2 regions of the Leifsonia sp. 2MCAF36 genome follow, and region 2 is predicted to be linked to the other one. Evidence: predicted binding sites of a transcription regulator. Region 2 holds the regulator's gene; the other holds the start of a gene.
The links. Region 2 encodes LexA, which represses DNA repair genes until DNA is damaged. Its sites were predicted from a motif close to TCGAACANNTGTTCGA; they were not measured.
Positions count from the first base shown of each region.

Region 1: the regulator LexA is predicted to act here: its motif matches at 5,299-5,314, upstream of uvrA (excinuclease ABC subunit UvrA).

Region 1 is NZ_JBFRGV010000002.1:354,801-363,871, reverse strand. Features, by position in the region: gene rapZ (RNase adapter RapZ) at 1-173, opposite strand, end outside; gene uvrC (excinuclease ABC subunit UvrC) at 210-2,276, opposite strand; gene uvrA (excinuclease ABC subunit UvrA) at 2,285-5,152, opposite strand; gene AB4079_RS05255 (hypothetical protein) at 5,428-5,949, opposite strand; gene AB4079_RS05250 (DUF58 domain-containing protein) at 5,946-7,265, opposite strand; gene AB4079_RS05245 (AAA family ATPase) at 7,262-8,290, opposite strand; gene AB4079_RS05240 (hypothetical protein) at 8,280-8,957, opposite strand; gene AB4079_RS05235 (DUF4129 domain-containing protein) at 8,954-9,071, opposite strand, start outside.
Region 2 is NZ_JBFRGV010000002.1:55,744-64,814, reverse strand. Features, by position in the region: gene AB4079_RS03835 (SseB family protein) at 1-819, opposite strand, end outside; gene priA (bifunctional 1-(5-phosphoribosyl)-5-((5-phosphoribosylamino)methylideneamino)imidazole-4-carboxamide isomerase/phosphoribosylanthranilate isomerase PriA) at 803-1,549, opposite strand; gene hisH (imidazole glycerol phosphate synthase subunit HisH) at 1,600-2,241, opposite strand; gene hisB (imidazoleglycerol-phosphate dehydratase HisB) at 2,238-2,840, opposite strand; gene AB4079_RS03815 (histidinol-phosphate transaminase) at 2,837-3,982, opposite strand; gene AB4079_RS03810 (LysM peptidoglycan-binding domain-containing protein) at 4,260-4,625, opposite strand; gene lexA (transcriptional repressor LexA) at 4,868-5,599, shown strand; gene AB4079_RS03800 (metallopeptidase family protein) at 5,622-5,972, opposite strand; gene metE (5-methyltetrahydropteroyltriglutamate--homocysteine S-methyltransferase) at 6,082-8,433, opposite strand; gene AB4079_RS03790 (methylenetetrahydrofolate reductase) at 8,430-9,071, opposite strand, start outside.

The DNA.
Region 1 (9,071 bases), 300 kb from region 2:
AGCTCGACCAGCGGGCGCAGCATCTGCGGCGGGAGGTTGTCGACGACGTACCAGTCGAGGTCCTCGAGCGCGTTTGCGACCGTCGAGCGGCCGGCGCCAGACATGCCGGTGACGATGAGCACTTCCTGCTGCTGTTGCTGGGCGTCTGCGACTGTGTCGCCGTCGGTGGCCATCGACCGGTCTCCTCCGCTGCCTGGTGTGCACCCAGCCTAGCGACTGGTGCGGGCCGCTTGGCCGTCTTCGGCCCGCACATCGGCGCGATCGCCGTCGCCCCGGGCGCTCTCGGCCAACCGCTCGAACACCGCGGTGGCGGTCCGCGGGCCGACGCCGCGCACCTCAGCGATCTGCTCGGGTGTCGCTTTGCGCAGCTGGGCGACCGAACCGAAGTGCTTCAGCAGCTCCTTCACCCGCGACGGCCCGAGGCCCGGGATCTCGCCAAGCACGGTGCCGATGTCGCGCTTGCGCCTGGCGCGCTGGTAGGTGATCGCGAACCGGTGGGCCTCGTCGCGGAGGCGCTGGATGAGGAACAGCGCATCGCTGTTCCGCGGCAGGATCACCGGGAAATCGGAGTCCGGCAGCCAGATCTCCTCCAGCCGCTTGGCGATCCCCGCGAGCTGGATGCCGGTGACGCCCGACTCGTCGAGCGCGCGCTTGGCCGCGGCGACCTGCGGCTGACCGCCGTCGACGATCAGGAGGTTCGGCGGGTACGAGAACTTGCGGCGGCGGCGTTCGGCCGCCTCCTCGACGACCTCGTCGGCACCCGCGGCGCCCTCGGCGTCGAGTGCGGTGTCCTCCTCGGCCCGGTCGGCCTCGGTCTCGACCTGCTCCGACTCGGCCCGGCTGCCGTCCGCAGGCGCGTCCTTCAGGTACGCCAGCCGACGGGAGATCACCTGGTAGATCGACTCGGTGTCGTCGGTGGACTCGGGGATGCTGAACCGGCGGTAGTGGTCCTTCCGCGGGAGGCCGTCCTCGAACACCACCATCGACGCGACGATGTTCGTGCCGCTGAGGTGCGAGACGTCGTAGCACTCCATCCGCAGCGGGGCGTCGTCCATGCCGAGTGCGTCCTGGATATCGTTGAGCGCCTTGGAGCGGGCGACGAAGTCGGAGCTGCGGCGCGTCTTGTAGAGGATGAGCGCGTTCTTCGCGTTCATCGAGACGGTCTGCGCGAGGGCGGCCTTCTCGCCGCGTTGAGCGGTCTTCAGCTCGACGCGGCCGGTGTGCCGCCCGCGTGCGGCGGACGGGTCCGGGGTCTCGCGGCGGCGCTGCGTGAGCCACAGCTCCAGCTCGGCCGTGTCGTCGGGAAGCTCCGGGACGATGATCTCGCGCGGCGGCGCATCCGGCCCGTCGTAAGCGTTCTGCACCACGGTCTCGACCAGCTCGCCGAGCTCGACGTCGAGTTCTTTGTCGACGACCCAGCTGCGGACACCGCGGACGCGTCCGCCACGCACGATGAACTGCGTCACCGCTGCGGCGAGCTCGTCGTGCGCGATGCCGAACACGTCGGCGTCGACGCTCTCGGTCAGCACCACCGCGCTCTTGCCGAGCACCCCCTCGAGGGCCTGGATGGCGTCCCGGTGACGCGCAGCGGACTCGTAGTCCAGGGTGCTCGCGGCCTGCTTCATCTTGTCGTTCAGGTCGCGCAGGTAGCCGCTGTCGTTCCCCGCCATGAACGAGGCGAAGTCGATCGCCAGCGACTTGTGGTCCTCGGGCGTGATCCGGCCGACGCAGGGCGCCGCGCACTTGCCGATGTCGCCGAGCAGGCACGGCCGGCCGGTCAGTTCGGCGCGGCGGTAGACGCCGTCCGAGCAGCTCCGCATCGGGAACGCCTTGAGCATCAAGTCGACGGTCTCGCGGATCGCCCAGACCTTCGTGTACGGCCCGAAGTAGCGCGCATCCTTGATGTTGCGGTTGCGGGTGATCATCACCCGCGGGATGCGGTCGCCTAGCGTCACCGCGAGGTACGGGTACGTCTTGTCGTCGCGGAACTTGACGTTGAAGGGCGGGTTGAACTCCTTGATCCAGGTGTACTCGAGCTGGAGCGCCTCGTACTCGGTGCCCACCACCGTCCACTCGACGCCGGCCGCGGTCGTGACCATGCGGCGGGTGCGCTCGTGGAGGCTGCGCAGCGGCTGGAAGTAGTTGCTCAGCCGCGCGCGCAGGTTCTTCGCCTTGCCCACGTAGAGGACGCGCCGGTTCTTGTCCCGGAACCGGTACACGCCCGGCTGCGTCGGGATCTCGCCGGCTTTCGGCCGGTAGCTGACGGTGTCTGCCACGGTGCGCCTTACGCGGCGCCCCGGGCGGACTCGCCCTGCAGGATCTCCTTGAGGAAGAAGCCGGTGTGGCTCCCCGGCGTCTCGGCGACGCGCTCCGGTGTCCCAGTCGCGATGACCTCGCCGCCGCCTGCTCCGCCCTCCGGCCCCATGTCGATGATCCAGTCGGCCGACTTGATCACATCGAGGTTGTGCTCGATGACGATGACCGTGTTGCCCTTGTCGAGGAGGCCGTTGAGCACCAGCAGGAGTTTGCGGACGTCCTCGAAGTGCAGACCGGTCGTCGGCTCGTCGAGCACGTACACGCTGCGGCCGTTGGAGCGACGCTGCAGTTCGGTCGCGAGCTTGACGCGCTGCGCCTCGCCGCCGGAAAGCGTCGTCGCGCTCTGTCCCAAGCGGACGTACCCGAGCCCGACGTCGACCAGCGTCTGCAGGAACCGGTGGATGGCGGAGATCGGACGGAAGAACTCCGCCGCCTCGCTGATCGGCATGTCCAGCACCTCGGCGATGTTCTTGCCCTTGTAGTGGACGGACAGGGTGTCGCGGTTGTACCGCGCTCCCCCGCACACCTCGCAGGCGACGTACACGTCGGGCAGGAAGTTCATCTCGATCTTGATCGTGCCGTCGCCCGAGCACGCCTCGCAGCGTCCGCCCTTGACGTTGAAGCTGAACCGGCCGGGCAGGTAGCCCCGCACCTTCGCTTCGGCCGTCTCGGAGAACAGTGTGCGGATGCGGTCGAACACACCCGTGTACGTCGCCGGGTTGGAGCGCGGGGTGCGGCCGATCGGCGCCTGGTCGACGTGCACGACCTTGTCGAGGTTCTCGAGCCCGGTCACCGTCCGGTGCTTTCCCGGCACCTTGCGGGCACCGTTGAGCTTGTTGGCCATCACCCGGTAGAGGATGTCGTTCACGAGCGACGACTTGCCCGAGCCCGAGACCCCGGTCACCGCGACGAAGGTGCCGAGCGGGAAGTCGACCGTCACCTTCTTCAGGTTGTTGGCCTCCGCATCCACGACCCTGATCATGCGCTTCTTGTCGATCTTGCGGCGCTTCGCCGGGATCGCGATCTCGCGGCGGCCGGCGAGGTAGTCGCCGGTCAGCGAGTCGGTGTTCTTCAGCAGCTGGTCGTACGAGCCCGAGTGGACCACGTGGCCGCCGTTCACGCCGGCGCCCGGCCCGATGTCGACGATCCAGTCGGCCGTGCGGATGGTGTCCTCGTCGTGCTCGACGACGATGAGCGTGTTGCCGAGGTCGCGCAGTGCGACGAGCGTGTCGATCAGGCGCCGGTTGTCGCGCTGGTGCAGGCCGATGCTCGGCTCGTCGAGCACGTACAGCACGCCGGTCAGGCCGGAGCCGATCTGGGTCGCGAGGCGGATGCGCTGCGCTTCACCGCCGGACAGCGAGCCGGCGGCACGGGCGAGGTCGAGGTAGCTCAGCCCCACCTGGATGAGGAAGTCGAGGCGCACCTTGATCTCGCGCAGGACCTGCGCGCCGATCTTCTGCTCGCGCTCGGTCAGGTGCAGGGTCTCCATGAACTTCCGGGCGTCGCTCAGGCTCAGCTGCGAGGCGTCGGCGATGCTCGCGCCGTGCACCAGCACGGCCAGCACCTCCGGCTTGAGCCGCTTTCCGCCGCAGACCGGGCACGGCACCTCGCGGAGATACTCCGCCCAGCGGGCGCGCTGAGTGTCCGTCTCTGCCTGCAAATACTGGCGTTCGATGTAGGGCACGACGCCCTCGAAGCCGGATGTGTAGGACATCTCGCGGCCGTAGCGGTTCTTCCACTTGACCTTGACCTCGAAGTTGTCGCCGTGCAGAACCGCGTCCTTCACGTCGTCCGGCAGCTTCCTCCACGGGGTCGTGAGCGAGAACTTCAGATCGCGCGCCAGACCGTCGAGCAGCTTCTCGTAGTAGTTGAAGAGGCCCTTGCCCTGCGTGGTCCACGGCACGATGACGCCCTCGGCGATACTCAGCGAGTCGTCGCCGAGCAGCAGCTCGTCATCCACCGACATGCGCGTGCCGAGGCCGGAGCACTCGGGGCACGCGCCGAAGGGAGCATTGAACGAGAAGGTCCGCGGCTCGATCTCGGTGAGCTGGATCGGGTGGCCGTTCGGGCAGGAGAGCTTCTCGCTGAAGTTCTGCCACGCGGCAGCGCCCTCGCGGTCGACGTAGTTGACCTGCACCAGGCCGTCGGTCAGCCGCAGCGCGGTCTCCAGGGAGTCGGTCAGGCGGCCCAGGATGTCGGGGCCGGCGACGAGGCGGTCGATGACGACCGAGATGTCGTGCTTGTACTGCTTCTTCAGCGTGGGAGCGTCGGACAGCTGCACCTGCTCGCCGTCGACCAGCGCACGCGAGTAGCCGCTCGCGGCCAGCTCCTTGAAGAGGTCGACGAACTCGCCCTTCTTCTGCGAGACGACGGGGCTGACCACCATGTAGCGGGTGCCCGTCTCCAGTTCCATCAGCTGGTCGGCGATCTGCTGGACGGTCTGGCGCTGGATGCGCTCACCGCAGATCGGGCAGTGCGGCACGCCGATGCGCGCCCACAGCAGACGCATGTAGTCGTAGATCTCGGTGATCGTTCCGACCGTCGAGCGCGGGTTGCGGTTGGTCGACTTCTGGTCGATGGAGACCGCCGGGCTCAGCCCCTCGATGAAGTCGACATCCGGACGGTCCACCTGGCCGAGGAACTGACGGGCGTACGCGGACAGCGACTCGACATAGCGCCGCTGACCCTCCGCGAAGATGGTGTCGAACGCGAGCGACGACTTGCCCGATCCGGACAGACCGGTGAAGACCACCATGGAGTCGCGCGGGATCTCGAGGTCGACGTTGTGGAGGTTGTGCACGCGTGCCCCGCGCACGCTGAGGTGCGACCCCGTCACTCTGCTGATGTTCCCCGACGTAATGCTCCCGGATTCCCCGTACGCTCGATCGTTGTTCACTCGCCCGCTGCTCACTCGCTCTATTCTCCGCCATCCATGCTGTGATTTCGGGGGCTGTTCGCCCACCGCGCACCGCGCCCGTCACGTCGAACGTGTGTTCGATTCTAGCGGGACCGATGCCCGCCCGCTGCACTTCTCCGCCGCAGGCGCGAGTCTAGGCGGGACCACCGACATTGGTACCCCACCGCCATCGACCGCCTGGCTGCGCGACGGATTCAGCGGCGAGGACCACGCAGCAGCGGCGGCACCAGCATCCCGACCAGCGCCGCCACCGCGAGCCCGGACACGATCGCCAGCGCCGGGATGGACGCGCGCGACGACGGCAGCAGGATCACCGCAGCCGCCACCTGGACCGGTACCTGAACCGCCACGAAACGCCGCAGCGACGGCAGCAGCACAGCCGGTTGCAGGCGCGCGGCCGGCGGCACCGCGAGCATCCATGCTCCGACCAGGTGCAGCGCGTGCACGCCCGCGATCAGCGCGATCAAGCGTGGGGTCAGGGTGCCCGGCTCGACCAGCGATGACAGCACAAGCACCCCCATCAGTACCCACGCGGTCAGCCACCGCGGGCGCCAGACGGCGACCCCCACGAGCAGAGACGCGATGGCGGTCCACGGCCCCTCCGGGACTCCGACGAGCAGGAGAGGGAACGCGATGACGGCGAACAGTGCGCGCAGCGACCAGCCCGGGAGCGTCCGCGTGCCGATGTCCGGCCCCGCACCCGCATCCGCACTCATCGACGCCGCCTCCCCGCCGTCAGCGCGCGCAGCCCCGCCTCGCGCGCCGCCGCGTCCTCCCACGGGAGCATTTCGACACCGCCGGCCTGCAGCTGCTGGAGGCGGAGCCGCCGTTCCAGCTCGATCGTGCGCAAAGCCAGCCGCTCGCGGGATGTGAGGTCACGGGCGTCCCGCGCGGGCAGCACATCCACAGCGATCACCCGGTGGCCCGCCGAGCGCCAGGTCAGCGCCAGGGTCGACGGCTGGTCGTCGAGGAAGGTGGACAGCACGTAGACGATCGAGCCGGGCGACAGCCGCGGTGAGCGGACCCGCTGGAACGTCGTCCCGGTCGCGGTCGTCAGTTCGATCTCGCGCAGCATCCGCTCCCGGTGCCTGGCTCCGGCGCGCGGGGGCAGCACGCGGCGGGACTCCCCCAGGTCGTCGAACCCGACCCGATCCCCATCGGCCGCGTACGCGAACGCCAGAGACGATGCCGCCTCCCGTGCCAGATCGAGCGACGAGATCGCGGGCCGGGGAAAGGCACGCGACCAGTCGGCGACGATCGCGCTCAGGTCGTCGCGGGCATCCACCACCAGATGCACCGCGGCATCGGAGGTCGCGGTGGTCCGGCGCACATACAACTCCCCCGTCCGGCCCGCGCGCGCCGTCGCCCGCCAGTCGATGCGCCGCAGACGATCGCCGGGATGGAACAGGTCGATGTCGCGGAACTCCCCTCCGTCGCCGGGCCGCGTCGAGATGTGCTGTCCGGTGAGTCCGAGCAGCCGCGCCGGGAGCGGGAGGCTCCGCACCGGCGCGCGCCGGGGCCGGACCACCCGTTCGACGGACACCTCGTCGCCCGGAGTGCCGACCCAGGCGGCGTCCGGGCCGATCGCGCGGGCTGCGACGGCGGCCACGCGCTGCCGGCCCGAATGCACCACGGGCACCTCACCGGAGATCGCGGCGGCGGTGCGCGGGGTGAGGACCGCATCCACCGGTGCCGACCCGCCGAGACTCAGCCGGAGCTGCAAGGCATCGGGATGCTGGGAGGCGTCCGAGCGGATGCTGACCGCCAACGCGGTGGAACCGTCCGCGGCCGGGTGCGCCGCACCTTCGGAGTCGACAGACGCGTGGACGACGATATCGTCGCCCGCCGAGCCTCGGCGGGGTCGCCGGTCCCACCCGATCGCGGCGGTCAGCAGCAGCGGGGCGCCGACGAGGGCCGGCTCGACGCGCGTCATCACGAAGGAGGCGATAACGGCGACGACGCCCACCACCACGGCACCCGCGAGCGCCGGACTGAGCGTCCAGCCGGTCCGCGTCTCGGTGCGCGTGCTCATGCTCCCGGCGCCTGCGCCCGCTGGGCCGCGCCCACCGCGGGCGGACCGGCCACCGTGTTGACCACTTCCATCACCACCTGCTCGGCGCGGACGCCGCTCGTCCACGCCTGCACCGTCAGCGTAAGGCGGTGCGCGAGCACGGGAACGGCGACCGACTTCACGTCGTCCGGGATGACGAAGTCGCGTCCGTCCAGCACGGCAAGCGCACGCGCCACCAGGAGCAGCCCTTGCGACCCGCGCGGCGACGCACCCACCTCCACCGACCGGTGGTGCCGGGTCGCTGCGGCCAGCCGCACGCAGTACGCGACGACGTCCGGGTCGACGTCGACGGCCTCGACACCGGCCTGCATCGCCGCGAGCGTCGCCGCGTCGATGACCGGTTCGATCGTCGCGACCTCATGTCGCCGTGCCACCCGGGCGAGCAGGACGCGCGACTCCCCCGCCTCATCCGGATAGCCGACGCTCAGCCGGACCATGAACCGGTCGAGCTGCGCCTCGGGCAGGGCGTATGTGCCCTCCGACTCGATCGGGTTCGCGGTCGCCACGACGTGGAAGGGCGTCGGGAGCGGGAAGCTGCGGCCCTCGACCGACACCTGGCCCTCCGCCATCGCCTCCAGCAGAGCCGACTGCGTCTTGGGCGAGGTGCGGTTGATCTCGTCCGCGAGGAACAGTCCGGTAAAGACGGGTCCCGGGCGGAACTCGAACTCCGCCGTGCTGGGCACGTAGACGAACGAGCCGGTGATGTCGGACGGGAGAAGGTCCGGCGTGCACTGCAGCCGACGGAAGTCGAGCCCGACGGCCGCGGCGATGCTTCGGGCGGCCAGCGTCTTGCCGAGGCCGGGGACGTCCTCGAACAGCACATGGCCGCCCGCGAGGATCGTCGCGAACGCGACGCGGAGCGGCTCGCGCATCCCGACAACGACACTGCTCACCCGCTCGAGGACGTCGGTGCCGAGGCGCGCAACCTCCGGGATCGGGAGCGGCGCGGCGGACGGGGTCTGCGGGATGGCGGGGTCAGCGGGCACGGGGCGGCTCCTGGTCGGTCGGTGCGGGTGAGGCGGATGCTGGTTGGCCGGATGTCGGCGCGGCGGAGGTCGGTTCGCTGGAGGTCGTCGCGGGTGAGGCGGATGCTGGTTCGCCGGATGTCGGCGCGGCTGCGGTCGGTTCGCTGGAGGTCGTCGCGGCGGAGGGCGGCGCGGAGCCGTCCGCGGGGCCAAGTGCCTCGAGTCGGGCGAGCGCCCGGGCCACGGCCGCTGTTCGTGGTGGCGTGACCCCGGAGCCGCGGCGCAGCAACGCCAGCGTCTCCTCGCCGAGCACCCGTTCGAGCTCGTCGTCGGCGGCGCGGTCCTCCAGCTCGAGCCCGTGCGCCCGCAGCGCCCGTTCAGCCACCACCCGGAGCCGGCGGACCCCCTCCGGCGACGCGCGACCGCCGCGTGCGCCGAGCGACCAGCCCAGCTGCACGATGTCGCGCCGTGCGCCGGGCCGGAGCTCCGGGGCGGGAACCGCCCAGGCGATGTCCACCGCCTCGCCGAGGGCGGACAGGCATGCAGCCAGCGCGAAAGCTGCTGCTCCCAGCCCGACGGCGTGCGCCGCGTCCATCCCGAGGTACCAGGCCGTCACGCCGAGCGCGATCCCCAGCACGCCGCTCAGGATGAGTCTCCGCAGCATCCGCGGCGGCAACCGGCGGGTCATGGGCGCGCCCCGAACCGGTCGGCGGAGGTCGAGGGGTGGCTGCGCGTCGGCGGCGCGTCCCAGGAGGCGCGCAACACGTCGACGGCGCGACGTGCGTTCTCCACGTCTTCCGTG
Region 2 (9,071 bases):
AAGCGAGTCGACCCGTGTGGCGATCACGTCGTCCGCCGCCCAGCGCTGCGCGAGCCGGGCCAGGATGGCGTCGAGCTCCTCGCGCGTGAGCCCGGCCGCCAGGGCCAGCCGGACGACGAGCTCCTCGCCGGCCAGCCGGCTGAGCGGGTCGCCGGAGAGGAGGGCGACACCGTGGACTCCCAGCTCGGAGGCGATGGAGGCGCGGAACGCCTCGGCGACGGCAGGGTCGCGGTGGCAAGGCACCCAGGGGGTGCCTTGCGCGACGGCCCAGACCGCCGGCCGCCGCAGCACGAACTCGGTCTCGGAGGTGGGGTCGAGAACGATCAGCTCGGTCCCCTCCGACGCGGCCGCCAGCGCCACCCGCCGGCCTTCGGCGGGCACCGGCCGGGCGGCCGGGTTCCAGGCCTGCATCGCGGTCACCGATGAGAACACCGGCTGCACCGTCCGCCCGTCGGGCCCGGCGACGGTGACGATGGAGAGCTCCTGCGTCTTATCCACGAGCATCCCGACCTCATTCGCGCCCTCCTCGCCGAGTTCGGCGACCAGGGGGATGAGGAGGCGTGAGCCCCGCAGCGCGTCCACCACCGACTCCGCGCCGGCCTCACCCGCACGGAACGCGGCGAATGCGCCGAGCAGGGCCGCGGGCGCGGAGCCGTCGTCATCGCCGAACGGGTTGTCGTCGAACTCGCGTCCCTGCCACACCTGACCGGCCGAGTCGGCGAGGGATGCGGCGAATCCGGCCAGGCGGGCAGCGCCCGTCTCGCTCGGACCGGCTTCAGCGTCCCGCCCCGGCGGCGTTCGGTCAGCGTCCGGCGACATCCAGCGCCTCGGGCAGCGTAAAGGCGCCGGCGTACAGGGCTTTGCCGACGATCGCACCTTCCAGGCCGAGCGGCACGAGCTCGCGCAGCGCGGCGATGTCGTCGAGGTTCGAGATGCCTCCCGATGCGACCACGGGACGTTCCGTCCGGTCGAGCACCTGCCGAAGGAGGTCGAGGTTCGGGCCGCGCAGCGTGCCGTCCTTGGTGACGTCGGTGACCACGTAGCGTGCGCACCCGGCGTCCTCGAGTCGGTCGAGCACCTCCCACAGGTCGCCGCCCTCGCGGGTCCAGCCGCGCGCGGCCAGCGTCGTGCCGCGCACATCCAGCCCGACGGCGATCGCCTCGCCGTAGTTGCTGATCGCGCTGGCGGCCCACTCCGGATTCTCCAGCGCGGCCGTGCCCAGGTTGACACGAGTCGCGCCCGCCTCGAGAGCCTGCTCGAGCGAGGCGTCGTCGCGGATGCCGCCCGACAGTTCGATGCTGACCCCGTGCACCTGGCGGATGACCCGCTTCAGCAGCGACCGGTTCTCGCCCCGGCCGAACGCGGCATCGAGGTCGACCAGGTGGATCCACTCGGCCCCCGCCTCGGCCCACTCGGCAGCAGCGTCGACCGGGTCGCCGTAGCTCGTCTCACTTCCGGCCTCCCCCTGGGTGAGCCGCACGGCCTTGCCGTCGGCCACATCCACAGCGGGCAGGAGGACGAGCGGGGGCGTGGAGATGAAATCGGTCATGTGCTTCCTCGGGGAACGGGGGATGACGGGTGGATGTTGCGGGCGCCCCACTACAGGGAGCGGACCCAATTCTTCAGCAGTGCGATACCTGCGCTGCCGGACTTCTCCGGGTGGAACTGCGTGGCGCTGAGCGGGCCGTTCTCGACCGCAGCCACGAACGGCACGCCGTGGTCGGCCCAGGTGACCTTGGGTTTCGGGAACGGAGCCTCCGGGTGCAGTGTCCAGTCCTGCGCCGCGTAGGAGTGGACGAAGTAGAAGCGTTCGTCCCGGAGTCCCGCGAACAGCGTCGAGTCCTCCGGCGCACGCACCGTGTTCCAGCCCATGTGCGGCACGACCTCGGCTCGGATGAGGTCGACTGTTCCCGGCCACTCCCCCAGTCCTTCGGTCTCCAGCCCGTGCTCCACACCGCGGTCGAACATGATCTGCATGCCGACGCAGATGCCCAGCACCGGGCGTCCTCCCGCGAGCCGGCGGTCGATGACCTCGTCGCCGTGGGACGCGCGCAGCGCCTCCGCGACGGCGGTGAAGGCGCCGACGCCGGGGACGAGCAGGCCGTCGGCCTCCTGCGCGCGCCTCCGGTTGCCGGTCAGTTCGACGTCGGCTCCGGCGGCCTCGAGAGCCTTGACCGCCGAGTGGACGTTGCCCGTTCCGTAGTCGAAGACGACGACCTGGGGCCTCCGCCCGTCGGTCACAGCGCGCCCTTGGTCGACGGGATGCCGCTGACCAGCGGGTCGAGCGCCTTCGCCTGGCGGAACGCCCGCGCGAACGCCTTGAATTCGGCCTCGGCGATGTGGTGCGGGTCGCGGCCGCCAACGACGGTGATGTGCGTGGTGATGCGCGCATTGAACGAGATGGCCTCGAAGACGTGGCGCACCATCGACCCGGTGAAGTGGCCGCCGATGAGGTGCAGCTCGAAGCCGGCCGGCTCGCCGGTGTGCACGAGGTACGGCCGACCGGAGATGTCGACGACCGCCTGAACGAGCGCCTCGTCCAGGGGCACCAGGGCGTCCCCGTAGCGCGAGATGCCCGCCTTGTCGCCGAGCGCCTCGGCGATCGCCTGGCCAAGGACGATTCCGACGTCTTCGACCGTGTGGTGCACGTCGATGTCGGTGTCTCCGGTGGCGCGGACGCGCAGATCGGTCAGCGAGTGCTTGGCGAACGCGGTGAGCAGGTGGTCGAAGAACGGGACGCTCGTCTGGATGTCGGACGTGCCGGTGCCGTCGAGATCGAGGCTCAGCTCGATGCTCGACTCACTCGTTCCCCGCGAGACCGTTGCGGCGCGATTCGTCATGCGTCCGAGTCTACTGGGGCGCTCTGAGACCGCTCGGGGGCACCGTCTTCCGCGGTCGCACGCGCGGGACGGCCGAGTGCGGCGAGGGCCTCGAGGAACGCCGTGGTCTCCTCCTCGGTTCCCGCGGTGACCCGCAAGTGGTTCGGGATGCCGACATCGCGGATGAGGATGCCGCGCTGCGCCAGCGCCTCGAAGGTCGCGTGGGGGTCGTCGACCCCGCCGAACAGCACGAAGTTGCTGCCGCTGCGGTGGGGCGTGTAGCCGAGCCTGGCGAGTTCGGAGACGAGGCGGTCGCGCTGCACGCGGATCTCGCCGACGGTCGCCAGCATCTCGTCCGAGTGGGCGAGCGCACCGAGGGCGGCGGCCTGCGTGAGGGCGGACAGGTGGTACGGGAGGCGCACCAGGCGGAGCGCGTCGATGACCGCCGGGTCGGCGGCGAGGTAGCCGACACGCGCGCCGGCGAAGGCGAACGCCTTGCTCATCGTTCGCGAGATCAGCAGCCGGGGTCGGCCCGGCAGCAGGGTGAGCGCGGACGGCGCGCCCTCGGGGAGGAACTCGGCGTAGGCCTCGTCGACGACCACGATCCCGCGCGCGGCGTCGTAGGCCGCCTCGATGGTGTCCAGATCGAGCGGCGTCCCGGTCGGGTTGTTGGGCGAGCACAGAATGACGATGTCCGGGTCCACCTCGCGGATCTGTGCGGCGGCGGTCTCGGGCGACAGCTCGTAGTCGGCGTCCCTGCTGCCGGCCAGGTAGCTGGTGCCGGTGCCCGAGGCGAGCAACGGATACATGGAGTACGTGGGTGCGAAGCCGAGCAGGGAACGGCCTGGGCCACCGAACGCCTGCAGGATGTGCTGCAGCACCTCGTTTGACCCGTTCGCCGCCCAGATCGCATCGGCGGTGAGGCCGTGCCCGAGGTAACGCGCGAAGGCTTCGCGCAACTCGGTGAACTCCCGATCGGGGTAGCGATTCACTCCGCCGACGGCCGCCGCGACCCTGGCCACGATGTCGGCCGCGACATCCGCCGGGACCGGATGCGTGTTCTCGTTCACGTTGAGCGCGACGGGCACCGGACGCTGTGGCGCACCGTACGGGGAACGACCGCGGAGGTCGTCTCGGATCGGCAGCTCGGAGAGGGAGGTCACCGTTCAATCGTAGTCAGCGGCTGGGCCCGGCATCCTTACGTGACGTAACGCAGGAGCTCGCACGGCGCCACCCGCCGTTCTCCTCCGATTGACCTCGCGCCGGCCTCTATGCCGCCGGTTCTCCTCCGCTTCCGCGGCACGAGACGACGGGGTGGTCGACCGATTCTGCGACGCCAGCAAGGTCGCTGCCCGGCGGAAAACGGAGGACTGTGCGATCGATCAAACCCGGGGGAACGAAAAAGAAGGAGACGCGAGGACGACTCCTCGCAAACTCCTCCTACTTCGCGTACTTGGCAGGAACGGCGAGTTGCTGGCCGGGCGACACCACGGCCGACTCCAGACCGTTCAGGGAGACGATGTCGGCGATCACGTCGCGCGGGTCGGCGTTCGGCGCGACGCGCTCGGCGACCGACCACAGCGAATCGCCCGACTGGACGGAGACGTACTGGAAGCTCACGTGCGTCTGCTCGCCGCTGGCGATGGCGCCGCCACCGTTGAGGGCGAAGACCAGAGCACCGATCACGAGCGGCAGTGCCACCAGGGCCGACAGCACAGCTCGGCCGCGTCGCGTGAGACGCAGGCGGACGCGTGCGCCCTCCGGCAGGGGCGGAACCGCACGAAGGGCGGGAACCGACTCGCTCATCAGTACTGCACTCATTGCCGTGACCTCCTCAGACTCGCGGATGCGAAGCTGTGTTCCGAATGTATCTTCGAATGTCTGAATCCGCAAGGAGCCCGTCGACGAGGAATTTCCCGAGAAAGTTCGCGACACACTCGAACACATGTTTGTCTTCCCCTCTCGACGCGGATACAGTTTCGACTGTCTGAGGACATCAGATCAGGAACCACCGACATTCCTGCCGGACCGCAGTGCAGGGCACCGCAATGCAGACCACTGCAGGCATACCGGTGGACGGCCCCGGCCAGGAGAGGACGCCCGTGTCGAACGAGAACCAGGCCCGCGGAGGCACCCGCCGCCGCAAGAACCTGAGCGACAAGCAGTTGGCGATCCTGGATGTCATCCAGCGGTCGGTGAGCCAGCGCGGCTATCCGCCGAGCATGCGCGAGATCGGCGACGCCGTGGGGCTCTCGTCCCTCTCCTCCGTGACGCACCAGCTGAATCAGCTGGAACTGAGCGGCTACCTGCGACGCGACCCGAACCGTCCCCGTGCGCTCGAGATCCTCATCGACCTCCCGTCGCAGTCCGCGACGCCCGATTACGAGAACCAGACCCCCGTCGGCGACGCCGCCATGGTCCCCCTGGTCGGCCGGATCGCGGCCGGAATCCCGATCACCGCCGAGCAGCAGGTCGACGAGGTGTTCCCGCTCCCCCGCCAGCTGGTCGGCAACGGCGAGCTGTTCATGCTCAAGGTGGTCGGCGAATCCATGATCGATGCGGCCATCTGCGACGGCGACTGGGTCGTCATCCGGGCGCAGAACACGGCCGAGAACGGCGACATCGTCGCGGCCATGCTCGACGAGGAGGCGACGGTCAAGGTCTTCCGTCAGCGCGACGGCCACACCTGGCTGCTGCCGCGCAACTCCAACTTCGAGCCGATCCTGGGCGACTTCGCGCAGGTGCTCGGCAAGGTCGTGGCGGTCCTTCGCGCGGTCTAGCCGCTCAGCGGCCGGCGGGCGGTCACGCCCAGCCGAGTTCCTGCAGGCGCTGGTCGCTGAGGCCGAAGTAGTGCCCGATCTCGTGCACGAGCGTCACCCGCACCCGTGCCCGCAGCTCCTCTTCGGTCGCTGACGTCGCCTTCAGGTTGTTCCGGAACAGCGTGATGCGGTCCGGCAGCTCGCCGAATCCGTACACACCACGACGCGTCAGCGGCCGCCCGCTGTACAGCCCGAACAGGCGCGGCCTGGCTCCGGGCGGCTGGTCCTCGATCAGGATGGCCACATTCTCCAGCGGGCCGACCATGTCGTCCGGCAGCGCATCGAAGATGTCGCCGACCATCCGCTCGAACTCGTCGTCCGCCATCGTCACCATGAGCTCACCCGCACCATGCGCTCATCCTCACACGCCTCCCCGCTCGGCAACGGCCCCGGTTCGCTGTGCGCGTACCGGGGCCGGCCGGGCCGTCGGCCCAGGGAGGAGGTCAGGCCGTGACGGCCGCCCGCTCGCGGACGGCGCGGGTCGCCTCGATGATGTTGCGCAGCGACGCGACCGTCTCGTCGTAGCCGCGGGTCTTCAGCCCGCAGTCCGGGTTCACCCACAGCTGGCGGCCCGGGATGGCCTCCAGCGCCGTCTCCAGCAGCTCGGTCACCTCGGCGACCGATGGGACGCGCGGCGAGTGGATGTCGTAGACGCCCGGGCCGATGCCGTGCTCGAAGCCGGAACGCTGGATGTCGTGAACGACCTCCATCCGGCTGCGCGCGGCCTCGATGCTGGTCACGTCGGCGTCCAGGTTGCGGATCGCGTCGATCACCACCCCGAACTCCGAGTAGCAGAGGTGCGTGTGGATCTGCGTCTCGTCGGCCACGCCGGCGGTCGCCAACCGGAACGAGCCGACCGACCACTCCAGGTAGTCGTCCTGCGCCGCCTTCTTGAGCGGCAGCAGCTCGCGCAGGGCCGGCTCGTCGACCTGGACGACGCGGATGCCCGCCTCCTCCAGGTCCGCGATCTCGTCGCGCAGCGCAAGCGCCACCTGACGGGCGGTCTCTCCGAGCGGCTGGTCGTCGCGCACGAACGACCAGGCCAGGATGGTGACAGGGCCGGTCAGCATCCCCTTCACCGGCTTCTCGGTGAGGCTCTGCGTATACGCCGACCAGTCGACGGTGATCGGGGCGGGACGCGACACATCGCCCCAGAGGATGGACGGCCGCGTGCAGCGCGAACCGTACGACTGCACCCAGCCGTTCTGGGTCACCGCGAAGCCGTCCAGGTTCTCGGCGAAGTACTGGACCATGTCGTTGCGCTCGGGCTCGCCGTGCACGATGACGTCGATCCCGATCTCCTCCTGCAGGTCGACGACGCGCTTGATCTCGTCGCGCATCCGCCCGAGGTACTCCGCCTCGGTGATGAAGCCCTTCCCGAACTGGGCGCGCGAACGGCGGATGTCCGCGGTCTGCGGGAACGACCCGATCGTGGTGGTGGGGAGGAACGGGAGGCCCAGCGCCGCATCCTGCGCCGCCTGGCGCGTGTCGTAGTCGCCGCGACGGAAGTCGGCCCGGGTGAGCGCCGCCTCGCGCTCGCGCACCGCGGGAACACGCACTCCGGGTGCCGAAGCGCGGTCGGCCAGCGCCGCCGTCGCCGCGCTGAGCTCGTCCTGGATGGCCTCGTGGCCGTCGACGATGCCGCGGGCGAGCACCGCCACCTGCGCGACCTTCTGGTCGGCGAAGGCGAGCCAGGTCTTCAGGCGCGCGTCGAGGTCGGGCTCGTCGTCCACGTCGTGCGGGACGTGCAGCAGCGACGTGGAAGTGGACACCGCCACATCCGGGCTGAGGGAGAGGAGCTCGGTCAGCGTGCCGAACGCCGACTCCAGGTCGCCGCGCCAGATGTTGTGGCCGTCGATGACGCCACCGACGATGGTCTTCTGCTTCAGAGCGGACGCAGTGGCCGCGTCGATCCCGGACGGCACCGAGCCGCGGACCAGGTCGAGGGAGATGGCCTCCACCGGGGTGGCCGCGAGCGGCGCGAGGGCGTCGTCGAGGCTGCCGTAGGGGGCGGCGACGAAGATCGCCGGCCGGTCGGTCGCCGTGCCCAGCTCGTCGTACGCTGCGCGCACCGCCGCCAGTACCGCATCCCGCGGCTCGTCGATGCTCTCGCTGACCAGGGCCGGCTCATCCAGCTGCACCCACGGGGCGCCTGCGGCCGCAAGACGCGCCAGCAGCTCGCGGTACACCGGGAGCAGATCGGCGAGACGGGAGAGCGGCCGGAAGCCCTCAGGGGCGTCGTCGCCCGGCTTGCTCAGCAGCAGGAAGGTCACCGGGCCGACGAGGACCGGGCGAGTGACGAAGCCCGCTGCTCGGGCCTCCTCGAACTCGCGCACGAGGCGGTCGGACGCGAGACGGAAGTCCGTCTCCGGCCCGATCTCCGGCACCAGGTAGTGGTAGTTGGAGTCGAACCACTTGGTCATCTCCAACGGCGAGTTGTCACCCTCGCCGCGGGCGATCGTGAAGTAGCCGGCCAGGTCGACGGAACCGCCCGTGCGCACGAGCGCGCTGAAGCGCGACGGCACGGCGCCCACGGCGACGGCAGCATCCAGCACCTGGTCGTAGTAGCTGAAGCTCTCCGGGATGGACGCGTCGGTGCGGCCGAGGCCCAGCGACGCGAGGCGCTCGCGGGTGACGGCGCGCAGCTCGGCGGCGGTCGCCTCCAACTCGTCCGCGGTGATGCTGCCGGCCCAGAACGCCTCGACGGCCTTCTTGAGTTCGCGGCGGCGCCCGATGCGGGGGTAGCCGATGATCGTGCCCGCGGGGAAGGCGGGGCGCGCAGTGGTGTCGGTCATGCTGTTTCCTTCTGGGTGGTGGGGCGGTCGTGGTCGCCGGCCGGCAGGGCGCCGATCCGGTCCAGCACCGAGAGAACGGCCTCGTGCTGGTTGAACGTGTACAGGTGGAGTCCTGGGGCGCCGCCGTCGAGCAGGCGCTGACCGAGGCGGGCGGCCCAGGCGATGCCGATCTCGCGGCGGCCCTCGTCGGTCGGTTCGACCTCCAGCTCGATGGCGAGGTCGCTGGGCAGGTCCTCGCCGCTCAGCTCCAGCATCCGCTTCAGTCGGGCGGGGCTGGTGACGGGCATGATGCCCGGCAGGATGGGGAAATCGACCCCGGCCTCGGCGGCGCGCTGCGCGAAATGCAGGTAGTCCTCGGCGTGGAAGAACAGCTGGGTGATCCCCAGGTTCGCGCCCGCCGCCTGCTTCGCGAGCAGCGCGTCGATGTCCTGCGAGACGGAGTGCGACGACGGGTGGCCGTTCGGGAACGCCGCGACCGCGATCTGGACGTGCTCGCGGTGCTGCAGCACCGCGTGGGCGCGCAGCTCGGGCACGGACAGCTCGCCGTACGGCACCCGCTCGGCCTGGACGCGGTGGATGAGCTGCACGAGCTCTGCGGTCGTGCGGATGTCGCCGATCGGGTCCGCGCCCTCCGGAAG